DNA from 3 places in the Peribacillus sp. N1 genome. Region 2 is predicted to be linked to each of the others. Evidence: riboswitches for the same ligand, from Rfam matches in the RefSeq annotation. Region 2 holds a riboswitch; each other region holds the start of a gene.
The links. Region 2 has a riboswitch for cyclic di-AMP ahead of ACYP5M_RS12765 (APC family permease). Riboswitches for the same ligand answer to the same signal wherever they lie in the genome.
Positions count from the first base shown of each region.

Region 1: another riboswitch for cyclic di-AMP. It lies ahead of ACYP5M_RS17380 (TrkH family potassium uptake protein); the one in region 2 lies ahead of ACYP5M_RS12765 (APC family permease).
Region 3: another riboswitch for cyclic di-AMP. It lies ahead of ACYP5M_RS26130 (cation:dicarboxylate symporter family transporter); the one in region 2 lies ahead of ACYP5M_RS12765 (APC family permease).

Region 1 is NZ_BAAHZO010000004.1:318,441-323,870, reverse strand. Features, by position in the region: gene ACYP5M_RS17400 (ABC transporter ATP-binding protein) at 1-95, opposite strand, end outside; gene ACYP5M_RS17395 (TetR/AcrR family transcriptional regulator) at 214-813, shown strand; gene ACYP5M_RS17390 (MFS transporter) at 859-2,112, opposite strand; gene ACYP5M_RS17385 (hypothetical protein) at 2,421-2,612, opposite strand; cyclic di-AMP (ydaO/yuaA leader) riboswitch at 2,944-3,086, shown strand; gene ACYP5M_RS17380 (TrkH family potassium uptake protein) at 3,239-4,564, shown strand; gene ACYP5M_RS17375 (potassium channel family protein) at 4,588-5,244, shown strand; gene ACYP5M_RS17370 (STAS domain-containing protein) at 5,385-5,430, opposite strand, start outside.
Region 2 is NZ_BAAHZO010000002.1:872,976-878,405, reverse strand. Features, by position in the region: gene ACYP5M_RS12780 (DUF6044 family protein) at 1-794, shown strand, start outside; gene ACYP5M_RS12775 (glycosyltransferase family 2 protein) at 811-1,833, shown strand; gene ACYP5M_RS12770 (GtrA family protein) at 1,793-2,248, shown strand; cyclic di-AMP (ydaO/yuaA leader) riboswitch at 2,595-2,741, shown strand; gene ACYP5M_RS12765 (APC family permease) at 2,880-4,706, shown strand; gene ACYP5M_RS12760 (RhaT/GlcU family sugar-proton symporter) at 4,967-5,430, shown strand, end outside.
Region 3 is NZ_BAAHZO010000014.1:7,067-12,496, forward strand. Features, by position in the region: gene ACYP5M_RS26120 (hypothetical protein) at 1-333, shown strand, start outside; gene ACYP5M_RS26125 (efflux RND transporter periplasmic adaptor subunit) at 348-1,607, shown strand; cyclic di-AMP (ydaO/yuaA leader) riboswitch at 1,809-1,956, shown strand; gene ACYP5M_RS26130 (cation:dicarboxylate symporter family transporter) at 2,129-3,388, shown strand; gene ACYP5M_RS26135 (class I SAM-dependent methyltransferase) at 3,447-4,190, opposite strand; gene ACYP5M_RS26140 (hypothetical protein) at 4,405-5,187, shown strand.

The DNA.
Region 1 (5,430 bases), on a different contig from region 2:
ATTCCGCCTTTTTCAATATTCAGGCTCAATGGCTGAATGACCTTCTTCTGCTGAAAACACTTAGCAATTCCATCAATGGAAATCGCCTTTTTCATTGCACACACATCCTCCCTCTTTAATTAACACGGTGTTGAGTGTATCATCATTTTAAGGTAGCATTCGGTCTAATACAATCAACACATTTGGAAAAATGTTTAGTGAAGGAGACATTCCATGGCATCGATTCATGAGGATATGGTACAAAAGACGAAAAAGCAGATACAACATCATTTTATTGCACTTGTTGAAGCAGAGGGGTTCTCACATGTATCCGTGAAGAAAATCGCAGAGCGCGCCAACATTAATCGGGGCACATTCTATTTGCATTACACAGATAAATATGAATTGATGGATCACTTACAACAGGAATTGTTACATGAACTTCAAACACGCATTACTGCCATTTTGCCGAAAGAGGCTTTTTTGGCTCTTCATCAACAGCAACTTTACCCGCCTTTCATAGAGATTTTTCAATTCATCAGTGAACATGCTCACGCATTAAGGGCCATTCTAGGTGATCAGGGCGACCCTTCTTTTGCGAAAAAAATAAAACGGGTTTTCGGTGAAGTACTGTTGGAGCGTTTGATCAGCCTGCATCCAGCAGCTAAAGATGAAGCATTCCGCATGTATATGCACGCCTTCCTGACATCGGCGATTTTAGGAGTGATACAGGAGTGGCTAGAGAACTGTGAAAAACAAACGGCGGAAGAAATGGCGAAAATCCATTTTCATATCTTGAACTTCATCAGCCAATTGCGCACATTCATCCAATGAACGATTCATCAAAGGCATGTTCCATCAACATGCCTTTAAATCGGATTACATCTTTTCCTTCGCTTCTACATCACTAACGGAATAATACCTGCTCTTGGAGGTCTTCATACTAAGCATCGACAACCATATGGATAAAGCTAACATGGTCAGGGAACCTGAAATCACCACAAACCGAATCGAAATGAAATGGGCAGAAACACCAACGATTGCGGTAGTAATGATGATCAATAAAGCTTCTAACAAGCCAAAAACACTTCCGACCCTGCCCATGATTTCCACCGGAATATTATTTTGATAAAAGGTTTGAAAGCCAGTGTTGGCAAAAGCCAATGAAAAGGCAATGATGAAAAATCCGATGGCGGCCAGTGAAAAGGAATTCGAAAAGGCAAAGATCATATAACCTATCGAGACAAATAAAGATCCAAGACCGATCATGTGCGAGATTTTCACTTTACTGATGAATACGGCATTGACTATGGCACCAGCAATGATGCCTGCCCCGGCGACGCTTACAAGGAATCCGTAATCGCTGTCCGTTAAAAGGAGCACGGCCTTAGCAAACGCAGCTTCTTGGGAATCGATGGCCGTTTCCATCACCACCATGCAGCTGAATAAGAAATAAATGAGCATGATATAGGAAGATTTCCGGCTGAAGTCCAGGACGATGCCCCAATCTTTTTTCATGATGGTCCAAGACAGGTAATGACTGGATTGTTCAAGGGGGTGATCCTTTTCAAGATTAGGCATCAATAGAGTGATGATTCCGGATAACAATAAGGCAGCCGCGTTAATATAAATCGCTAAAACGGGCGTACCGATCAAGAAAAGGATACCCGCTAGCGCCGGTCCAATCAAAAAAGCTCCAGAATCCATTAAGCTTCGTAATGAATTAAATCGTTTCCTCTGTTCAATGGGTATTAATTTTGTTATATATGACCTAGATGTTGTTCCGAACATGGCCCCTGCCATATTGATCACGAAGACAAGGGAATAAATGACCCAAATAGAAGAAGTCAATGGCAGCAAGGCTATGAATACCGTGCGAAATAGGTCAAGTGCCGCCATTAGATTCCGCTTATTTATCCGGTCGATCACGCTCCCTGCCCACACATTCGTAAAAATGGCAGCCATCGGTTTAACGATATAAAGTCCAGCTACCGCCAAGGCTGAACCAGTCATATCCAGAACGATTAAATTAAGGGCAATGAAATAAACCCAAGAACCAAAGTTGGAGATACCTATTCCGCACAAAAGAATGGAAGGGTATTTCCAGGATACTAATGCATTTCTTAATGTCATCGCTTCTCCCCCTTTGATCGTACAATATAAAACCCCGTCCCCAAGCAATCCGTCTCGGGACGGATACATCCCCAACAATCCTCGGCTGTTCTCGGAAAGTGGTATTTCATTTTACTTTTCTTTACGTCCACATTAAGCATTACTAAATTTTAACATTATCGGTTCAAAACTGTATATAACGCAAAAAAACTCATTATAATAAATGAGTTTCAAAGCAAAACAAGATATGGATTTTTCGCTCAGCGTTCCGGATAGAACACAGGGAATAAATAATTGAATACCGCTAATGAATGTTGGATGCAGTTGATTTACCTTAGGGAAAACAATTTTAAGAACGGATTCTTTTTCTTATCCGTTATCCTTAACTCATCCATGATGATTTGATCCTCATGATCGGCTATCCATTTCCTTAGTGCATCTTTATCCTGGCATTGTGTTAAATATGTCTGGCCACCCTTGCCTGTAGCATTAATAACATATCTATTGAACGTCTTCTCCATAATTGCCCGCCTTTTTAATAAAATGTCTTGAATCTTTAAATACAAATGCAATGCTTTTTTCTTTATCATTTACAAAAGAAACATAAAATATATGTTAGAGAATTTTGATTGGCATTGCATGTTCTGCTTGAAATTATTGAATAAAGTACATCGATGCCGGTTATCATAATTGGATTAATCGAACCTATCATAATGTGCTAACTAATATTTGTCAATACGTTTTCTAAATGTAAATAAAACGTAAATTTTCAGTTTTGTTAAAGAAATATTTTTTTACGATTTAGGGGTTTACAACTGCTAAATGATGGGAGTAGAATACGTTTATCAATTTAATGCATTTCGGCCAAAACTCATGGAAATTGAGTACGGAGGACCCAATCATTTGGGGTTAATTCTGCCTTGCAGAAGGGATGAGATCAGCTCTTTCGCCATCCTACCCGTCAGCTAACTTCGTCGGCTAAAGCGAAGGAGGTCATAAGACCGCCTATTTCGGGAGCTTTTTTTGCACGCTTTTTGTGGCAATACAGCTATTCGATGTTTTCGCAGGTCTTTTTATTATGCCTTTAAAAAGATTCGAAAAGCAGATTGATGATTAAAAGTCATACAGTAGGGATGATCATTTGAGAATGACAAAATTGGATCCGCCAAAAATACTTGTACTTGGCTTTGCCATCCTGATACTTATCGGGGCCTATTTATTGACCCTGCCGATTTCCACAGAAAATGGCCATGGTCTTTCTTTTCTGGATGCTTTATTCACCTCGACTTCCGCTACATGTGTAACAGGACTGGTCGTTGTGGATACGGGATCGACCTTCACCACTTTTGGTGAGTTGGTCATCTTAACACTGATTCAGGTAGGCGGCTTAGGGTTCATGACATTTGCGACATTTTTCTTTTTATTATTAGGCAAAAAGATTTCTTTAAAAGGCAGGTTAGTTCTGCAGGAGTCGTTAAATAATCTATCCATGGCGGGTGTAGTCAGATTAGTGAAACGGCTTTTAATTTTCACGGCCATCATTGAAGGCATGGGTGCACTTATTTTATCGATTCGCTTTTCTTTTGACATGCCAATCGTTAAAGCGGTCTATTACGGGGTTTTTCATTCCATATCGAATTTCAATAATGCCGGCTTCGATTTAATGGGGGAATTCAGGAGTTTGACCCCATATGTATCGGATCCATTCGTAACCCTTACCGTCGCCTTCCTCATCACGTTTGGAGGTATAGGTTTTATCGTAATGAATGAACTATATGAATATCGGAATACGCATCGTTTATCAGTACATACGAAGATCGTTCTGGCGACTAGCTTAACCCTTACGATTGCCGGAGCAATTTTAATCTTTCTATTCGAGTTCGGCAATGCCAAGACATTGCAGCCTTTATCTCTCATGGGTAAAACGCTGTCATCATTATTTCAATCGGTATCACCACGGACTGCAGGCTCCAACACGCTGAATATCCCTGATTTAACTCAGCCTACATTACTGCTCATCATTTTTCTGATGTTCGTTGGGGCATCACCCGGATCGACTGGCGGCGGGATTAAAACGACGACATTGGCGACGATTGCCGGAACGGTTTGGTCACAGATCAAAGGTAAGGGTGATGTGGTCTTGTTCCGCCACCGCATCGTGAGTGAAACTATTTTTAAAGCATTATCCGTCACATTCATTGGTGTATTCGTGGTTTCCATCATCTCCATTCTGCTGACCATCACTGAAAGCGGACCTGACTTTTTGATGATTTTGTTCGAAGCCACTTCAGCTTTCGCCACCGTGGGACTTTCAATGGGTTTGACCCCGGAATTATCACCGGTCGGCCGGATTCTCATCATTTTCACGATGTTTGCAGGACGTGTTGGTCCTTTGACTTTGGCCTTTGCTATCGCCATGAGGCGCAAGCCAGATCCATTCCGACGTCCAAAAGGGAAAATCATGATTGGTTAATAATGAATGAAGGAGCGTAAAAGATGGGAAAACGACAATACGCCGTGATAGGTTTAGGCAGATTTGGAACCAGTGTGGCCCATAGATTATATACGGCAGGCCAAGAGGTTTTGGGTATTGATGTGAACGAGGAAAGAGTCGAGAATGCGGAACTGAACGTTACCCATGCAGTCATGGCGGATACGACCGAAGAAGAGACATTGAAAGCAATCGGAATCCGTAATTTCGATTGTGTCATCGTAGCCATCGGAAATGACATGCAATCGAGCATTTTAACTACCTTGCTTTTAAAAGAGCTTGGGATCAAAAAGGTCATTGCCAAAGCACTTAATAAAAATCACGGTCAGGTGCTCACAAAAGTAGGTGCCGACTGGGTCATCTATCCTGAGAGGGATATGGGGGAACGGGTCGCGAATCAGCTTCTTTCCCCTAACATGCTGAACTATATAGAGCTCTCCAAAGAATACAATATCGAGGAAATCATCCTCCCCATGAGCATGAAGGGAAAAAGCCTCAGGGAGCTTGATTTACGGGCAAAATATAATATCAGCGTCATTGCCATCGTGAGTAATGGGGAAATTATCATAGCACCCTCACCGGATCAGGATATCCTTGAAAAAGATATGCTTTTAGTGGTTGGCAATAAAGAAGATCTAGCCTTCTTCGCCAATATTGAATAACTGGCAGGTGCCAGCTCTTTCTTTATTGAGCCCGATTCTTATTTTTGAATGCAAGCATTATACATACGAGAAGATCGCCATATGGAGGTCTTCTCGATGAAATTAATAACGAGTATTCCCATGCCCTGGATATGTATGTATTATTTTATCGTACTGATCGCTTGGGCAAGAGTGGACTTTATCGTC
Region 2 (5,430 bases):
CCAAAAAACTGTGGCGACAGGAAAAGGTATATGTATTTTTATTCGGCTTGAACTTTATACTCTCAGCATGGTACGCATTCTGGTTTTATAAAGGCTGGGTTCCTTTGACGGAAAGGTTTCACACCCTGGATACCTTTAATTTTGCCAGATTTCACTTTTTAAGGCCGATGGTGATTTATTTGGGCTTTGCCCTCGCGATAAAAATCATTTGGGAACACAGCGATTATGCTAAGAAAACCCTTTCCATTTTCATCGCCGTCCAAATTATGATCTTAATGGGCTTCAATGAAGAAATCACTTACAATAAAAAACCATCTTTTAAAGAGTTCTATTCAGAAAGCCTTTTCCAGGAAATAAAAGATCATATCGACCTTCCACAGGAAGAGTATCGTGTTGCTAGCATTGGGCTGCATCCTGCAATCGCACAATTTAATGGATTTTACACGCTCGATAGCTATAACAATTTCTATCCGCTTTCTTACAAACATCAATTTCGTCAAATAATTGAAAACGAATTGGCTAAGAATAAAAACATCAGAATCTACTTTGATGAATGGGGAGGACGTTGTTACCTATTTACCGATGAGCTTGGGAAGCATTATATGTTCAAGAAAGGCTCGAAGAAAGAGCTGGAAAATTTGGATCTTAATATGGATGCCTTTAAAGGATTAGGTGGCAAATATATATTTTCTGCCATCCCAATCAACAACGCGAAGGAGAACGGATTGGTGCTAGATAGGGTTTTCACAAAGAAAGGCAGCAAATGGAAAATTCATTTATACAGAGTCATGTGAAAAGGGGGGGAATAGAATGAATTCACCGATAGTAACGATTGTTGTACCTTGTTATAACGAAGAAAGCGTTTTGCAGGATACCATTTCCCAGCTTTGTGGATTGATGAGGGGATTAGTCGAAGAAAACGTTGTTTCTGGTCAAAGTAAAGTCCTGCTGGTTGATGATGGAAGCAAAGATCAAACTTGGAAAATCATTTATAAGGAAACGATCAATAATGAATTGGTTCGCGGGCTAAAGCTTTCCCGGAATGCAGGACATCAAAATGCACTCCTGGCAGGATTGTTTACAGCCAAGGAAGCCTCGGATTGTGTGATTTCCATTGATGCAGATTTACAGGATGATATTCAAGTCATCCCTGAATTCATTCGGAAATTCAAGGAAGGATGTGAAATCGTATATGGTGTCCGCCAGAAAAGGGACCTTGATTCATTTTTTAAACGGACATCTGCAACTGGTTTTTATAAATTGATGAACAAGATGGGGGTTAACCTTGTCTATAATCATGCCGATTTCAGGCTGATGAGCAGAAGGGCGATCGCGGAGTTGGAACGATTTGATGAAACGAATCTCTTTTTAAGGGGGATTGTCCCGCTCATTGGGTTTAAGACGGACTCTGTTTATTATGACCGAAAAGAAAGATTGGCTGGGGAAACGAAATATCCATTTAAGAAGATGGTTGCTTTTGCGCTTGATGGCATTACTTCCTTTTCAGTTACACCGATCCGGCTTGTATTATGGCTAGGATGTCTTTCCTTTTTCATTAGCTTACTCTTTGGGTCTTACTTTTTATGGTTAAAGTTTTATGGTCAGACCGAAACTGGTTGGACCTCATTAATCACCTCCATATGGTTGATCGGCGGACTGCAGTTGATTGCTGTCGGCTTGATTGGGGAATATATCGGAAAAATCTATAATGAATCCAAACGCCGGCCTAAATATATTGTTGATCTTGATTTATTTAATCCGCTCGATTTAAAAAAACGGGAGCAACTAGACAATGAACGGAACAGTATTGAGAAACTATCTAAAACACACTAACTCCTTTATCCGCTTTTTATTGGTTGGAATAGTCAATACAGCGGTTGGACTTTCCATCATGCTTTTTCTTATGAATGTTCTTGAATTATCATACTGGGTCTCCACCTTTTTCGGCAATGGAACGGGAGCTGTAACGAGTTTTCTTTTGAACAGGACTTTTACCTTTAAAAGTGATATAGAATGGCGGCGAGGAGTTGCCCGTTTCTTATGCGTCATCCTGATTTGTTATTCCGCCGCTTATTCTATAGGCCAAGCCATTGCGGAATCACTGGAAGGATCCGTCCATTTATCCATACAACAAAATTTGGCTGTTCTCATAGGAACAATCTTTTATACCGTGCTTAACTATATTGGCCAGAAATACTTTGTCTTTAAAAAAAGCAATTTGAGACCAATTCAAGAAGGAAGGAACTAATTAGGTGAATCAGTGGAATAGTGCCCCTATTGGACGGGAATAAAAGCGGAATTTGATATTTAATGCAAGTTTACCCTTTTAATGACGATCCGAGCTGGGGCAGATCTGGTTAATTCATCGCATTCTTCATGAAGGTGATTTTTTTCCTTTTCGGACCACCTTATGTTCATTGGCCCCTGGATTTTGACCTTTACTTACCTCCTTTCCTACCTTCGAATCATGTCATTGCATGACTTATGTTATATAAGCCAAGAACAAAACCTCACTTACAAAGAATTATTTATTTTTGAGCAAAATTTTCATTTACATTTCCATTTCACGGGAGTATGATAATCAACAGTTTCATATTTCTAAATCGCTTAAACCTTATGGTGCGGGGGACCCGTTATTGGGATTGTTTACAATCCAAGGGGTGAATCCTTTTTAAAAAGGTAGGGCTACTCTTAGGTCCGAATCCGACAGCTAACCTCGTAAGCGTTATATGAGAAGGAAGGTGGAGCTTGTTAGACAAAAAAATTGATGTCTACAGGTCTATTTAGCTATGACTTGTAGGCATTTTTGTGTTTCGTCTAGTTTTTTGCTACAGCTGGGTAACATAAACTTATAAATTAACTATGGTGGTGAAATCTTGATGTTATCTTCTATAAAGAGGTTCTTGATTGGGAGACCTTTAAAGTCAAATGCACTTGGTGAACAAAAGCTTAACAAAACAAAGGCTTTGGCGATATTATCTTCTGATGCTTTGTCTTCGGTTGCATATGGACCGGAGCAAATATTAATCGTCTTGATCACGGTCGGTGCTGCAGCATTTTGGTATTCCATCCCAATCGCGATCGGAGTATTGATCCTGTTAACTGCTTTGATTTTGTCCTACAGACAAATCATTTTCGCTTATCCGCATGGCGGGGGGGCATATGTAGTTTCAAAAAACAATTTAGGTGTCAATCCAGGGTTGATAGCCGGAGGATCCTTGTTGGTCGATTATATATTAACTGTAGCTGTAAGTGTTTCTGCAGGTACGGATGCAATCACGTCCGCTTTTCCCGGCCTGCATTCATATAATGTGGTCATAGCCATCATTTTTGTGATACTACTTACAATCCTGAACCTTCGGGGGGTTACGGAGTCGGCCTCTGTTTTGGCCTATCCGGTTTACCTATTCGTTTTAGCATTGTTCATCTTGATTGGTGTTGGAATTTACAAGATTTTGACGGGAGGAGTTTCACCGGAATTGCACGCATCAATCGGGACTCCGGTAGCGGGTATCAGTTTATTCATCCTGCTAAGAGCATTTGCATCAGGAAGCTCCGCATTGACAGGAGTCGAAGCGATTTCCAATGCAATCCCGAACTTTAAAGATCCAGCCCCGAATAATGCTGCGAAAACTTTAATAGCGATGGGTTCCTTGCTAGCTGTATTATTTTCGGGAATCGTATTCTTAGCCTATTATTTAAGCATTGTTCCGAGCGCAGAGGTAACGGTCGTCTCCCAGATTGCTGAAGAGATCTTTGGACGGAATTTCATGTATTTCTTCATTCAAGGTACGACTGCCTTGATCTTGATACTTGCGGCCAATACTGGCTATTCGGCTTTCCCTCTGCTTGCGGTAAATCTGGCGAAGGATAAATTCATACCAAGGGCGTTTACGATTAGAGGGGACCGATTAGGGTATTCCAATGGAATCATCATACTGGGACTTGCATCCATCATCTTGATAGTCGCATTTGAAGGACATACAGAAAATCTCATTCCGCTTTATGCGGTAGGGGTATTCATTCCATTTACGTTGTCCCAGACTGGCATGATTGTTAAATGGGTTCGCGAAAAGCCAAAAGGCTGGATGATGAAATTAACCATTAATTCAATTGGTGCCATAATTAGCTTTATCGTCACGATGATATTCTTTTTAACCAAATTTACTCAGGTTTGGCCTGTGTTGATTTTTTTACCTATCATCATTTTAATTTTTCATCGAATTAAAAAGCATTATGAAGCAGTTGGTGACCAACTAAGGATTACAACATGCGAGCCGATCTTACCAATTGAAGGGAATATCATTATCGTACCTGTGGCAGGTATAACTCATGTGGTTGAGAACTCTTTAAATTATGCAAAATCTCTATCTGCACATCAGGTCATTGCCGTTTATGTCGCTTTTGAAAGAGAAGACGAAAAGAAATTCGAAGAAAAGTGGGAAAAATGGCAGCCAGATGTCAGACTCGTTACACTGAATTCTTATTATAGAAGTATCATTCAGCCACTAACTAAATTTGTGGACACAGTTGAACATAAGGCTAGTGAATCCAATTATAAAGTAACGGTGATCATCCCCCAATTCATTCCGAAGAAGGGCTGGCACAATATACTTCATAACCAATCAAGTTTACTGATCCGCGCCTACTTACTTTATAAAAGGAATGTGGTTGTTACGACAGTGCCATATCATTTGAAGAAATAAGTTCCATATCTATAACTGGAAGCAAACCTGCATAAGGTTTGCTTTTTTTATAATCTTATAAAAAAAGACAGCAGTACAGCTGTCTTTTCTCCAACTAAACGCTCCCGATTTATTAGCATCGGAAGCTTTCTTTGTGTTGAACACTATTTTTGCAAAAACACTTCATAAAATTACCAAGGGTCAATTCAAATAAAGCGAACATATTAAAAAGAAGACAAAATGAAATTTATTAGCTTTGAACTTACATATGGGGGTTGAATATGGATATATTATTAGCTCTCTTGCCGGCACTATTCTGGGGAAGCATCGTTTTATTTAATGTGAAACTCGGGGGTGGGCCATATAGTCAAACATTGGGTACAACCATTGGCGCATTGATTTTTTCAATAGGTGTTTATATTTTTGCCGATATTAAGTTGTCATTTCTCGTGTTTGGAGTCGGGGTTGTCTCTGGATTGTTTTGGGCCGTTGGACAAGCTAATCAGCTTAAGAGCATTGATTTAATGGGAGTATCCAAAACAATGCCGATATCTACTGGAATGCAGCTCATTTCAACGACTTTATTCGGGGTCATTGTTTTTAACGAATGGTCTACAATGAAAGCAATCATTTTAGGCGTCTTGGCATTAGTCTTCATTATTATAGGAATTGTCTTGACCTCCTTGGAGGATAAAGAATCAAAAGAGGGCAAATCGGGAAACTTGAAGAAAGGAATTGTTATTCT
Region 3 (5,430 bases), on a different contig from region 2:
TTAGTCATCGTTCAAATGATTCTTTTTGTTTTGCAATTAGTGGAAAAAATATTACTGATTCCTCTATTCGTATTAATGGATATAGGCAGCGATGCCAATCCTTTTTCATTGGGGATCATCAGTCAGTATTTTCTCAGAAGTGATTATTTCATTCACTTTTTCAGCGGAATCACCATTTTTCAATTTCTTATTATTGCTCTGCAATATTTTTATTTAAAGGAGTTTTCAGAACGAAATAGTAATTTGGTCCTTTTAATGATTGTTCTATTCTATCTGGCCACATGGTTTGTTAAAGCCTTTTTAGCATACATCCAAGTAGGCGTATTTGTATAAGGCGGGTGAAATGAATGAGCGGGAAATGGAAAATTACAGCGGTCTCCATTGCGTCGATAGTCTTAATAACCGTTAACTTATACCTTATTGAAAAAAAAGAAAGCAAAGTGGAACGAACTGTTTTCGTTGAAAACTGGACTAAGGTAAAAAAAGATACAATTACGGATACTATTCAAACAAATGGGGTAATTAAACCTGTAGAAGAGTATGATATCTATTTTGACACCAAGAAAAATGATTTTAAGAAATTCCTTGTTAAAGAAGGCGATGAGATTACGGCTGGCTCCTCGTTGTTTGAGTATACGACGACCGAACTTGATGCTCTTAAAGCGAACTTGGAAGCGGAGAAAACGGCAGTTAAGGGAGAAATTGCAGGTATTGAGGAATACATAGGGAAGTTGAGGTCCTATCAAGGGACCATGACCAGCAATCCTGAAAAAGCAGCCATTGATGAATCGGTGGAAAAAAACTTGAAAATTGATATAACAACAAGTTCCTCAGATCTTATTAAAAGTAACATTGAGCAAGAAATGTACAAGCAGGAACTGGAAAAAAACAGCTTGAATGAAAAAGTGAAAATGCTTGAAGCTAAAATAACTTCAATTGAGGAGCAGTCCAGTGCGATCGTGTCAACGAGTGAGGCTGATGGTGTAGTTAAAAATATCAATAAAAACCTGAATAATCCCATTATATCCATCGTTTCAACAAATATGGCAATTGAAGGGGATTTCTCTGAAGAGGAAATGAAAAAGGCTGAAGTGGGCATGACTATAAAAGCAAGTTCCTCTGATTCAAAAAAGGCATTGAAAGGGACGATAGGTCGCATCCATTCCTATCCCGCTGAAGAGCCGTCATTAAAAAAGGATAACAGATTTCCATTTCAGGCACTAATCGAACCGGAAGGTGAAGAAACGGAAGCTTTGTTGGTGGGATCCAAAGTGAATCTTACTGTAATAACCAATGAGAAAGCCGGTGTACCCTCCATTCCTATAGAAGCCATAAAAAACCATAAACAGCCTTATATTTACAAATTGACTAAAAATGGCTATGTGGATAAACATTACATTACAAAAGGGCTTAAGGCTGAAGGGAAGCAAGAAATCATAAACGGACCGTCGGTAGGTGACGTCATTCTAATGGAGCCGGATGTGTCGAAGAACCATTCTTATTTCATTACCCCAATCCAATTTGGAAAAGTGAAGGCAGCAACTTATAAAAAATTCACCTCTAGGGAAAAAGTAAGATATCTGTTACTTGGCGTATTGGAAAAATAACCGCTTCTTTCATCAAGAGAGGTGATGTCAAATTAGTTATTAATTATATATCAATATAACTTATATGATTAAAAAACGGGAAGAGTAATTATAGATACAATAGTCTCTAATGCAGAATATTCAGACATATTTAAAGATTTTTTCTAGAACTAATGCGAATAAATATTTACAGATTATCATTTTTAGTATAATATTTTATTATAAGTTAACTCGCTTAATCTTATTCCAAGAACGGGGGACCCATTTTTGTGGATTTTATCCGCTAGGGGTGAATTCAGAAATGAAAGGGCATTTGTGTTTCCAATTCCTAACCCGACAGCTAACCTCGTCAGCGTCTTTAAGGGAACATGTGTGAATATTCACGCCAATAAGAAATTGACACATGAAGTGTCTTTTTTTTCGGCGTAAAGACAGAGTTTTTCAAAAAAAGAAAAATTACTTTCTTTTTATTAGTATCTTGTTTCCCTTACCGAGACAAAATGTTTTTGCATCAAAGACTTTATGGAAGGTGAGGAAAGTAAATGAAGAAATTCAAATTAAGTTTAGCTAGCCAAATTTTCATTGGTTTAATTCTAGGGATTATCGTTGGTGCCATTTTTTATGGTAATGAGTCGGCCCAAAGCTTTTTACAGCCATTCGGGGACATTTTCCTACGAATGATTAAAATGATCGTAGTGCCGATCATCGTATCCAGCCTTATCGTTGCAGTTGCCGGTGTAGGTGACTTGAAAGCGGTAGGAAAACTAGGTGCTAAATCATTATCATACTTTGTTGTCGTAACTATGATAGCGATTGCTGTTGGTTTAATTTCAGCGAATATCATCCAGCCTGGTGCTGGTGTGAATATGAATAACCTGGAACAAACTGATATCTCCACATATGTTGATACAGCAGAAACTAAGCAGCATGAATCGTTCGTAGATACACTTGTACACATCGTGCCATCCAATCCAGTTAAAGCCATGGTAGAAGGCGATATGCTAGCGATCATTTTCTTCTCCGTGTTGTTTGGACTAAGTATTGCGGCCATCGGTGAAAAGGGTAAACCAGTATTCCGTTTCTTCCAAGGTGTAGCTGAAGGAATGTTCTACCTAACTAACATGGTCATGAAATTCGCTCCTATCGGTGTATTTGCACTAATCGGTGTGACTATCTCCAAGTTCGGTTTGGAATCTTTAATTCCGTTAGGAAAGTTAGCGCTTTCTGTTTACGGAACAATGATCTTCTTTGTAATTGTCATTCTGGGTCTTATTGCAAAATTTGTAGGATTCAATATCTTTACTTTGATTAAACTTCTAAAAGAAGAATTGATTCTTGCTTTCTCTACTGCAAGTTCTGAAGCGGTTCTTCCGAAAATCATGGAAAAAATGGAGAAAGCGGGATGTCCGAAACATATTGCTACATTTGTTATTCCGACTGGATACTCCTTTAACCTTGATGGTTCTACATTATACCAAGCGTTAGCAGCTATCTTCATCGCTCAAATGTACGGAATCGATTTAAGCATGTATGAGCAAATTACGCTGATGCTAGTGTTAATGATCACATCCAAGGGGATTGCTGGTGTACCAGGTGTATCTTTCGTAGTTCTTTTAGCGACATTGGGAACTGTCGGTATTCCTATTGAAGGTCTAGCATTCATTGCCGGTATCGACCGTATTCTTGATATGGGACGTACAGTAGTAAATGTTATCGGTAATTCACTTGCGGCAATCGTTATCTCTAAATGGGAAGGTCAATTCAACCCTCCTTCCAAAAAAGAACTAGAACAAGTTTCTTAATACAAAAAATCCAGAGTGAAATGTCACTCTGGATTTTTTTGAATTAAAAAGCGCTTCCTTACTTTTGGACGATCCAGAAGCGGCAATCGGAAGAGAAAGTGATGACATCATCGTTTTCATGGAATAATTCACTTCGATAAAAGCTTTCGATGACTTTGAACCGTGCTTCTTCCAGGCACTCAAGTACTTCAAGTTTAGTTGGGATATGGAGGTAAGTATCTTCTTGAAGCGTCTTTCCGGATGTGAGAATATCCCCGAATTCATAAAGCCTCTCATCTTGTTTACCAACACACCAAATCATTTCCTCTTGCTCCCAGAAGTTCAGGTAATTTTCGTTTTTATCACGGTCATGTGTTGTGAAAATGAAGAGCCCTTCAGGTTTTAAAATACGGTTGATTTCTTTTAAAGCCAATGTGCGTTTTTTTCGCTGGGGAATTTGCATTAAACCATTAAAAGCGAAGATTGATTTATCGAATGATGAGTCGTTGAAAGGGAGGTCGGTTGCATCGCCAAGGATAAAGGATATGTCCAGGTTATATTCATGCGCTATTTTTTCGGCTTCATAAAGCATGGCAGGAGTCAGGTCGATTCCCGTTAGATTTTGAAATCCTTTTTTATATAGTGCGAAGGTGGTCCTTCCTGTACCGCAACCGATATCAAGGATTGCATCTTCCCGATTTAAATATTTTTCGAATGCATATTTCTCTGATTGCCACAGACCTATTTTTTTAGTTGCATCAGCATAGACGGAAACGGCTCCATGAAAAGAATTAATGATAAAACCTTTTTCAATTTTATCCATGATTTAATCCTCCAATCCTTCATTCTTACTATAATATGGATACTTTGAGCTAGTCGAGTGTGTCCCTTAACATTTGGGTTAATATGGAGTACATGTTTCGCGTTATTCACATGGTGCTGATGATGATTTATATTGGGGGTTATATAACTTACGTGAAAACCCAAAAGTTTGGTAAAATAATATTATTGATTAAGAGCTCGGAGGGGGTCAGGTTATGAAGAATGATAGCAATGATATCTTATATATGTATATGCAGGCTTCTGAACGGTTTGTCCTTTTTAATGGACTCAATTTTCGTGAATTCGTCTATTCGCTGCCATATACGTTGGATTCCATCTTATTATTGAAACATGAATTCAATGGCGGGGAATACAATTTGAATGTCCTGCTAGAGAGTGCTTCATCTGAAGATATTGCGAAGCTCGTTAAAGAAAATGTCCGGGCATATGGAGATTTCTGTTGGATCGATTTTGAAGAAAGAGAAGGGTTGGATGAATTGGATGGAAGGGAAATAGCGGAACTATTATATTTAGGGCATGCAAAAACTCATCTGGATCCTCCATTTTTCCGTAAATTGAATAATCAATTTGTGTACCTTGCCCAGGATGATGGCTGGTTCAATAAAATTTATTTTCGTTCTCTTTCGACATATTATATGATGTTAGGAAGCCTGATTCCGCTAAAGCTGGAGCTTTTAAAAGTAGAGAGGACTTGGCTTGGAATCAGAAAGAAAAGAGAGCTGACGGCGATTCCGGCAGAAATCATTTCTTCCTTGGCTCATATCCTGGCAGAGGGGCTCGTTTTTTCCTTTCGGCATGTTAAGTATACAAGAACAAAGATTGAGATACCGGCATGGGTCGTAGGGGATTATTTAAACATGGATGAAATGCATGATGACTTTTCAGATAGAGATATTAAGGAGCCAGATGCCTTTATTACCTTCAATCGAAAAGAAAGGGTATGGGAAAGCGTTATTAAAAATACATCATTCTCCTGATTATCCCAACTTCCGAGGTTCGTGGCTTGGATTATTTGACACCCTTGAAATTTTTTAGGTGTAAGACGTACCATCTCATGCATAAAAGATAAGAGAGGGCGGCGCGCAGGGTGTGGCGGTTTTAACCTGTGTTCCGCCTAATAGTAATCATTGGAAAAGCGCCAATGATGGAAGTTTCGCTTTAACCATTTTAGTGTAAAGTGATACAATGAACATGGTTAAAAGAATATTGGAGGGTAATAA